One region of the Peribacillus sp. RS7 genome, then DNA from elsewhere that is predicted to be linked to it. Evidence: riboswitches for the same ligand, from Rfam matches in the RefSeq annotation. Region 1 holds a riboswitch; each other region holds the start of a gene.
What was found. Region 1 has a riboswitch for thiamine pyrophosphate ahead of ACDZ29_RS02955 (ABC transporter substrate-binding protein). Riboswitches for the same ligand answer to the same signal wherever they lie in the genome.
Positions count from the first base shown of each region.

Region 2: another riboswitch for thiamine pyrophosphate. It lies ahead of thiT (energy-coupled thiamine transporter ThiT); the one in region 1 lies ahead of ACDZ29_RS02955 (ABC transporter substrate-binding protein).
Region 3: another riboswitch for thiamine pyrophosphate. It lies ahead of thiC (phosphomethylpyrimidine synthase ThiC); the one in region 1 lies ahead of ACDZ29_RS02955 (ABC transporter substrate-binding protein).
Region 4: another riboswitch for thiamine pyrophosphate. It lies ahead of tenA (thiaminase II); the one in region 1 lies ahead of ACDZ29_RS02955 (ABC transporter substrate-binding protein).

Region 1 is NZ_CP168135.1:571,227-573,428, reverse strand. It holds gene ACDZ29_RS02960 (protein-glutamine gamma-glutamyltransferase) at 1-349, opposite strand, end outside; TPP riboswitch at 667-776, shown strand; gene ACDZ29_RS02955 (ABC transporter substrate-binding protein) at 898-1,902, shown strand; gene ACDZ29_RS02950 (thiamine-binding protein) at 1,914-2,195, shown strand; gene ACDZ29_RS02945 (ABC transporter permease) at 2,192-2,202, shown strand, end outside.
Region 2 is NZ_CP168135.1:3,209,585-3,211,786, forward strand. It holds gene ACDZ29_RS16120 (cation diffusion facilitator family transporter) at 1-679, opposite strand, end outside; TPP riboswitch at 933-1,035, shown strand; gene thiT (energy-coupled thiamine transporter ThiT) at 1,141-1,719, shown strand; gene ACDZ29_RS16130 (universal stress protein) at 1,800-2,202, opposite strand, start outside.
Region 3 is NZ_CP168135.1:2,933,807-2,936,008, reverse strand. It holds gene thiC (phosphomethylpyrimidine synthase ThiC) at 1-1,036, opposite strand, end outside; TPP riboswitch at 1,170-1,284, opposite strand; gene ACDZ29_RS14780 (HAD family hydrolase) at 1,396-2,178, opposite strand.
Region 4 is NZ_CP168135.1:3,493,356-3,495,557, forward strand. It holds gene thiD (bifunctional hydroxymethylpyrimidine kinase/phosphomethylpyrimidine kinase) at 1-224, opposite strand, end outside; gene thiW (energy coupling factor transporter S component ThiW) at 193-714, opposite strand; gene tenA (thiaminase II) at 730-1,419, opposite strand; TPP riboswitch at 1,517-1,621, opposite strand; SAM riboswitch class I at 1,781-1,885, shown strand; gene ACDZ29_RS17565 (Fur-regulated basic protein FbpA) at 2,039-2,202, shown strand, end outside.

The DNA.
Region 1 (2,202 bases):
CGCATTCGAAGGCGTAAAGCCTTCCATTCAAGAAAATGTCCAGGAGTGCAGCATGAGGGGCAATCCCTGGCTGAAGGGTAAATGTGCCATCCTTTGAAACGCGCCAATATTGTTCATTGCTTGCCGATTCATCAAGTGTGGAAAATTCTGGACCACTTTTATCTAACGAAATGGCGGCATCGATGACTCGGTGCCTCAGTTGTATATCGAAATTAAGGTATCCGAAGTTCCGGTATTCAAAAGCGTTAGAATCTTCCGCCAGCAATTGGAGAATTTCAAGCGATGTATCAGATACTATACCTGGTTGGATTTGACTGACATCTAACCATTTGTGATTAATCTTTATCATGACCATATCCACCTTTTGCTTATGAAATGAAGGGTTTATAAAACCAGTACACAAAAAAGTCTACAGGTTATGCTCATTATATGAATGCATGCAAAGAAATGACCATTTGGAGCGTTTCAGGCATGAGGGCAACCGAGAATGATTGGTATGGCAAAAGGGATGATCATTTTGCTAACAATGATTATCATTCCAAAAAGATGTTTTGGTGGCTGTGCTAAACATTTAGAAGGAATACCTTTCCAATTAGGGAGAAGGAGCAAATTAGTATTCCCTTTTCTGAATGAATTGATATAATGAGAGAGAAAAGTTCATATGTGCGAGAAATGTAGGGGGGCCGGTAAAGCTGGCTGAGATTGCGTCCTTTAGATGCTGACTCTTTGAACCTGATCTGGATGATGCCAGCGGAGGGAACATATTATTACTGACTTTCTGTTTTGTATGTTAACGTCCGAATTCATCTTCGGGCGTTTTTTGTATTTTTATAGACCCTGGCGCCCCATTATGGTTCCGGCATATGGATCTTATATGATGTGTAGGAGGATAATAACTTGAATAAATTCTTACCACTGTTGACTTCGTTGTTCCTTTTGGCTGGATGCGGTGCAGGCGGAACTAATGAAAAAGAAGAAGCATCTAAAAATGAAGGCAATAAAGAATTAAAAAAGGTATCGGTCGTACTCGATTGGACACCGAATACAAACCATACAGGTTTGTATGTAGCCAAGGAAAAAGGATATTTTAAAGAACAAGGTCTGGATGTGGATATTATCATGCCAGGTGAAGCTGGAGCTGATAAGCTTGTCGCTTCAGGGAAATCCGAATTTGGCGTGGGCTACCAGGAGGGCATTACGCAGGCCCGCGTGCAAGGCGTCCCGATTGTTTCGGTAGCTGCTGTCATCCAGCACAATACCTCTGGATTTGCTTCACCTGAGGCAAAAAACATTAAAACACCCAAGGATTTTGAAGGGAAAACGTATGGTGGCTGGGGGTCTCCGGTTGAAAAGGCCATTATTGATTCACTAATGAAAGAAGAAAATGCGGATGTAAATAAAGTGGATATAGTGAATACAGGAGACACGGATTTTTTCACTTCGGTTAAAAGGGATATAGATTTTGCCTGGATATATTATGGGTGGACAGGTATTGAGGCAGAGTTGCGAAATGAAAAGCTTAATATGGTTTACTTAACCGAATACTCGGATAAGCTCGATTACTATACACCTGTTTTGACAACGAATGAAAAGATGATAAAAGAGGATCCCGAGACTGTTAAAGCATTCGTTAATGCAGCTTCGAAAGGGTACCAGTTTGCGATAAAGAACCCTGGTGATGCAGCAGACGTGCTAATTAAGTCTGCCCCGGATCTTGATGCAAAACTAGTGAAGAAAAGCCAGGAGTGGCTTGCAGCTAAGTATCAGGATGATGCTCCGCGTTGGGGTGAACAAAAGCTTGAAATTTGGAAGAATTACAGTGATTGGATGACGGAAAATAAGCTTCTTGAAGGTGATTTCAATCCTGAAAAAGCATTTACCAATGAATTTTTACCAAAATAGGAGGAAATACAATGGCCAATTCATTAATTAGTATACAAATTATTCCTAAAGGGGATGTCATCCCTTTGGTCGACGAAGCAATCAAGATCATTGATGAATCAGGTATCAAGTATGAAGTTCACCCGCTAGAAACGACAATGGAGGGTGAGCTTTCCGAACTTTTTGCCGTGATAGAAAAAATGAATGTAAGAATGATTGAATTAGGCTCGCCGAATGTCATATCCCAAGTGAAAATATTATATCAGCCGAGCGGAATTACGATGGATACGTTAACGGAGAAATATCGGGCATGACCGGAAG
Region 2 (2,202 bases), 2.6 Mb from region 1:
CACCTTCTGTCAATATAATGGTTTGACCGATCTTTTGTAGGAGCTGCTCGTCGAAACCATCGGTTAAAGAGATGGAGGCATCCCGAAAGATATCCCAGGCCGTTTTGCATATGATGACCCCCACGACTGCTGCAGCTATTGCATCAAGCCAAGGGATTCCCATCTTAGTACCGATGATTCCAATGAAAGCACCAACACTGACAAGGGCATCGGAACGATTATCCTGTGCAACGGCGTAGATGGAAGAGCTGTTGATCTTTTTACTTAATGCTAAGTTATAACGGTAGATTCCGTACATGAAGATTGCAGAGAATAGGGCGACATAACCGGTAAGCATATTGGGAACGGTTGTTGAATCTTGCTGGAAGAAGGATTCTACAGCACTGAATACAACCTGCAGGCCTACGGTGATCATAATGAAGGCAGCTACCAACGAGGCTACGGTTTCCGCCCGTAAATGTCCATATGAATGATTATCATCTGGAGGTCTCTTCGAAATTTTCAAACCAATCAATACGGCTATGGAAGCGATGATATCGGTCGTATTATTTAAACCATCTGCCCAAAGTCCTTTAGAATCACCGAAATAACCAAATGACAATTTAAGGGCAGACAAGAATATGTAAGCGGCAATGCTTATGTAGGCGCCTTTTTCAGCTGAAATCGAATGTTTATCCATGTCCATTCCCTCCCCTATGTAAATTAGGCTTAATAAAGATAACAAAACAAACCTTAGTGAGTCTATAGAAAAATTGTCGTATTTAGCCATCTAACTTGCTTAATTGCAGGTGTATTGAAGGTATGTAAAGAAGTTGGTTATAAGAAAGAATATCGCCATAAAATGGGAATGACAAGTTGTTGACATATACAGTTTCTTTAGTTGTCAATTAAAGAAACTAGTAGTATATTCTAACCGAGGATCGAAAAATAAATACTTCCACAAGGGGAGCCAAAAAGGCTGAGAGTGAACGGTTGAGTTCAGACCCTATGAACCTGATAGTTAGCACTAGCGTAGGGATGTGGTTTTGGATACAAGCAATACTGGGCATCCATTACCGCCCCGGTGTTGCTTTTTTTTGCGCAAAATTGGCAGGGGGAACTCATGGACATTTTATCATTTTTGGAGTAAGGAGTGGCTTGATGAAAAATAAAACGTTATTCATGACAGAGGTCGCCATTTTTGCATCATTGGCTTTATTACTGGATATGGTCTCTGGATTCATTTTTTCAAGAATCTGGCCTCAAGGGGGTTCGATTTCAATAGCCATGGTACCTATTTTTCTGATGGCATATCGTTGGGGCATAAAAGGTGGGATGTTAGCCGGATTGTTACTTGGACTATTGCAGATTGTCAGTGGTACAGCATGGATCGGAACACCGATCCAAGGCTTCATTGATTATTATCTTGCCTTTATGGTTGTCGGGATATCCGGTGTATTCATGAACAAGTTTGTAAACAGCTATAAAGAGGAAAAGCGTTCCAAAGCGAAATTATACGGGATTGGCGGCATGTTTTTGGGAAGCTTCCTGAGGTTTCTATGTCATTTCACTTCTGGAATCGTGTTTTTTGGATCTGCAGCACCAAAAGGACAGCCAGTAGCGGTTTATTCATTCATTTATAATGGGACCTATATGCTGATCAGTTTTATTTTATCGGCCATTGTGGTGATGATGTTATATTCGGCAGCTTCAAATGTATTACTGAAAAAAGCCTATTAACAAAAAAGCCGGATTCTACAAGAATCCGGCTTTTTTCGGAGAATGATCAAACGATACGTACAGGGCGAACCGGCTCAATTTCATTTTGCAATGAATACCGAACAGGGTGCGTTTTTCGCAATTGAACTACTTGTACTTCCAAGAAAGAATTTTTCCAAACCGCTTTTAGAGCTATTGCCGACGACGATTAGGTCGGCCGCAGTTCTTTCTGCATATTCACATATGCTATCTGGCGCATGTCCTTCCAATATCTCGAATTTCCCCTTGACTTGACATTCACTTAGCAATCTCAACGTATTACTTTCTGCGTTCCGAACACTATTCTCGACGGGGGAAGGGGTGTCAATTACCTTTTGTTCTCGCTGTTCAACTTCAACGACGGGATGTGTCTGGACGGGATCGACATAAAATCCTGCAGCGGGTACAAATCCAGGAGCAGTGACGTTTCCCATGATACTCTGTTCAACCTTATCACTTAGGACA
Region 3 (2,202 bases), 2.4 Mb from region 1:
CCTTCATGATTTCACAAATCTCTTCAAAGTGAGTATAGAGAAAGCTTTCTTGGTGGTGGGCCAAGCACCATTGTGCCATGATGGAGCCCCCTCGGGAAACAATTCCCGTAACTCGCTTTGCTGTTAAAGGGATATATCGCAAAAGGACACCAGCGTGTATGGTGAAGTAATCGACACCTTGCTCGGCCTGCTCGATTAATGTATCCCTAAAAACTTCCCAATTTAAATCTTCCGCGACTCCATTCACTTTTTCCAATGCTTGATATATCGGAACAGTTCCAACTGGCACAGGCGAATTCCTGATAATCCATTCCCGGGTCGTGTGAATATTCTTTCCGGTGGAAAGATCCATTATATTGTCGGCTCCCCATCGTGTAGCCCAAGTCATTTTCTCCACTTCATCTTCGATCGATGAACTAACAGCTGAGTTTCCGATATTCGCATTTATTTTCACATGAAATTTTCGTCCGATGATCATGGGCTCACTTTCAGGGTGGTTAATATTTGCCGGAATGATCGCCCGTCCGCTAGCTACCTCTTCTCTTACAAACTCAGGGGCAACATTTTCCCTGATCGAAATGAATTCCATTTCTGGGGTAATGATACCTTTACGGGCATAATGGAGCTGGGTTACGTTTTGCCCTTCCATCGCACGCAATGGTTTTCTTTTCAATCCCGGAAAAATTTCTACTTTGGATTGTGAATCCACTTTTCTATACCCATTATCTTCTGGTTTTATTTCACGTCCTTCATACTCTTCAACGTCTTCCCGTTCCAGGACCCAGTTGCGTCTAATCGGGGCAAGACCTTTATGAATATCAATGGGATATTCTGAATCCGTATAGAAACCGCTTGTGTCATAAACTCGTAAAGGCGGATTCTCCTCTTCGCCGAATGCCCCTGTAGTCGGACTTAGCTTAATTTCACGCATAGGTACTTTAATATCAGGTCTAGATCCCTCAACATACACTTTTTTACTCCCAGCAAAACTGGACATAATTGAAACGTTCATGTCATTTACTGAATTACTCATGATTTCATTTCTCCTTTTTAAGTTCATTTAAAAAGGACAAAATCCAATCCATTTCGCACGAAAAAGCCAGGTCTCATATTTAAGACCCGGCTAACGTTAGTATGACTACAGAAATGACCAATTGAAATGGTCATTGTTTAGTAGATTCTAACTTCCCCACGCTGGTATGAACCAGATCAGGTCCTGAGGGTTAAGAAGCTTAAGCGCTTCTCTCTCAGCCCAACTTTTATTGGACACCCCTAGTCTAAATAATTTAATTGATTACAGGGTAACTATATATCACCCTTTTCACTCTGTAAATAATTTAAAAGACCTAATATTTTATTTCAACCTCTCCAAAATTCGTTACTTGAAGAGTAATTTTACAGGCTCTCAAGGATTGGGAAAAGCTCCTCTAAATGCTTGATTTCATAGGTTGGAAGCACTTCATTCCGTTCCTTATCATGGCGATTTATCCAAACCGACTTTATGCCTACCCGTGACGCTCCAAGGATATCCGTCATTAAATTATCGCCGACCATCAATACTTCATCCTTATCAAGCTCCATGATTTCCAAAGCATGCTCAAAAATGGAGGCATCCGGTTTACCTCTTCCAAACGCACCAGAAATGACGATTTGGTCGAAATAAGGAACTAGTTCAGGCGTAATTTCAAGTTTGGTGTTTTGCAGTTCAGGAGACCCGTTCGTAAGCAATAGCAATTTGTACTTCCCTTTTAATTCATCTAACACACGGAATGATTCTTCATAGATAAATGGCTTTTTGCGTCTCTCGGCAGGGAAACGTTCTGCCAGTTCAAGCCCAAATTCCGGGTCATCGATCCCTAATGCCTTCAAGCCTCTCGTCCACGCTTCTTTCCGATAAGCCGGTGCAATCCCGGCCATCTTCCGGAATTCATCATGATCATCCTGAAAATTTCCCCATAGCCCCTCAAATGGGTTGATACCGATCATTTGAGTAAAAGCATATGTATCGTAAGAAGAATAAAGCTCACGCGCTTCCTTCCGCACAGCTTCTTCAAACTCGTCGACATTCAAATCATATTTCTCCTTAGCCACTTCGCATGTAGCCACAAAAGCCTCTTTTACACTTTTCTGATCCCATAATAATGTATCATCTAAATCAAAAAAAACTGCCTTCACCAAAATGTCCACCCTCTTTCCCTATTA
Region 4 (2,202 bases), 2.7 Mb from region 1:
TTTACTGCATTGACACGAATATCTTCAAAGATGGCTGCAATTTGATCAGAAATGATAGCTGTATCGATGGCCTGAATTGAACGCACTTCCATTGTATTTTGTGCGGTTACGGCTGTGATTGCTGACATTCCAAAGACCCCATGTGCAGAAAATGTTTTTAAATCCGCTTGTATTCCAGCACCGCCCCCTGAATCAGAGCCTGCGATGGTTAATGCTGTTTTCATAAAAAAACCCCTTCATATAATTATTTTTTAGAAGTATTTTAAGTAATATGAAAGCTAAAATCGCACCTGCGAATGAACTAAGCATAAAAGCTGGTAAAAAACCAAAAAGAGCAGCTTTTTCTCCCAATAGGAGGATTGCAAGTGGATAACAGGCTAGGGACCCGAAAATCCCGGTCCCGATCACTTCCCCTAAACAAGCGAATTTTAAGCTTTGTGTTTTTCGATATACGACGGCAGCCAAAAGTGCACCGATCATGCTGCCAGGAAAGGCGAAAATTGAACCGGTACCAGACATGTTTCTAATGATGGAAACTAAAAAAGCTTGTGTTACCGCATAAGCAGGTCCCAATAATACGGCTGTCAGGACATTTGCCAGATGTTGAATAGGAAAGACTTTCGCAAATCCGGCAGGGATGAAAATAAATGAACTGGTTAAAGTCGTTATAGCCGTAATCATGGCGGTCAATGTCAATTTCTTGATTGGATTCATCATCATATCAACGACCTACAGTGGCCAATTCTGCTCATTTTGAACCATATCCCAGAATAAATATTCATATCGGGAAGTCACCAAAAAGTGCTTTTCTAATCTAAGTAGTTCCTTTTCGGGCATGCCTTCTGTTAATTCTTCCAACAAAGCAATCAGCCACTTGTGTGCTTCACCGAATTCAGGAGATGAATATGACCTTATCCAATCAGAGTAGCGATTGTTTTCCAATGCATCACCATTTTGTTCTTTCAATAGCAAACCGATCTCATAATAATCCCAAGCACATGGCAGGAGACATGCTATCAGGTCTGCCAAAGTGCCGTGCTGAGCTGCATTTAGCATGTAACCCGTATAGGCTAGAGTGGTTGGTGTGGGTTCTGTATCTTCCAATTCCTTGGAGCTGATTCCGAATTCCGCAGCATAATGCCGATGGATATTCATTTCAACTTGAAGGGTTTCATTTAAAATACTCGCAAACTTTGCCATGGTTTCGATATTATGAGCTTTGATGACACCTAAAGCAAAGAGCTTGGAATAATCCATGAGATAGATATAGTCCTGCTTCAGGTAATAGGCAAATTTCTTTTCAGGAAGTGTGCCGTTTCCAATTGCCTGGACAAAGGGATGTGAATGGTTCCTTTTCCAAATCTCTTTTGCCCGTCCATGAAGTCTATCACTGAATGTTTCTAATTTAGTATTCTCCATTGTTCATCCTCCTTTAAAATGGATCCCCCTGTTTACACCCAATAAAAAAAACCCGCTCCTGAATACGGAACGGGGTAGATGGATAAAGTCTGTAAATGGACGATATCATCCACTTCCCTCCGCCGGTATGAGCCGGTTCAGGTTCAAAGGGTCCGGAACTAATTCCATCTCAGTCTTAAAAAAGACTCCCCTAGTGGTGTGAATTGTATGTAATTACTGACATCATATCAGAAAGACAAGAAAATGCAACCCGTATTTGAAAGAGGTAATCCTTTATGGCACGGGAAAAAAGGGAGATCCAGGTAATTGACATTTGATGATTATTGAGATAAAATCATGTCTACATCAATTATATATTGAATTCTTATCCAGAGAGGTGGAGGGACTTGGCCCAAAGAAACCTCGGCAGCAGACCCATTTTGGGAACTGTGCTAAATCCAACAAGCATATGCTTGGAAGATAAGAAGAGCCGTACGGACACTGTCAGCCTCTTCTTGAATTAGAAGAGGCTTTTATTTTTGCGGAATAACGTTTAGTGACATAATAAAAAAGGTATATATAATTTGGTGAAAATCAAACCAGTTAATACAGTTTAGCTCAACTAGAAGCAGGCTCTATGATGACTAGGAAAGGAGCCATTTACATGGCGGAATTATTTAAGAGGATTGAACAGAGGAAGGCAAAGCTTATTGAAGAGTTATTGGCCAATGGAGTATACAAAACCTCTGATGAAAGGCACCTTTACGATGCCCCGTTAAAAGTACTTGAAGATGAATATAAGAT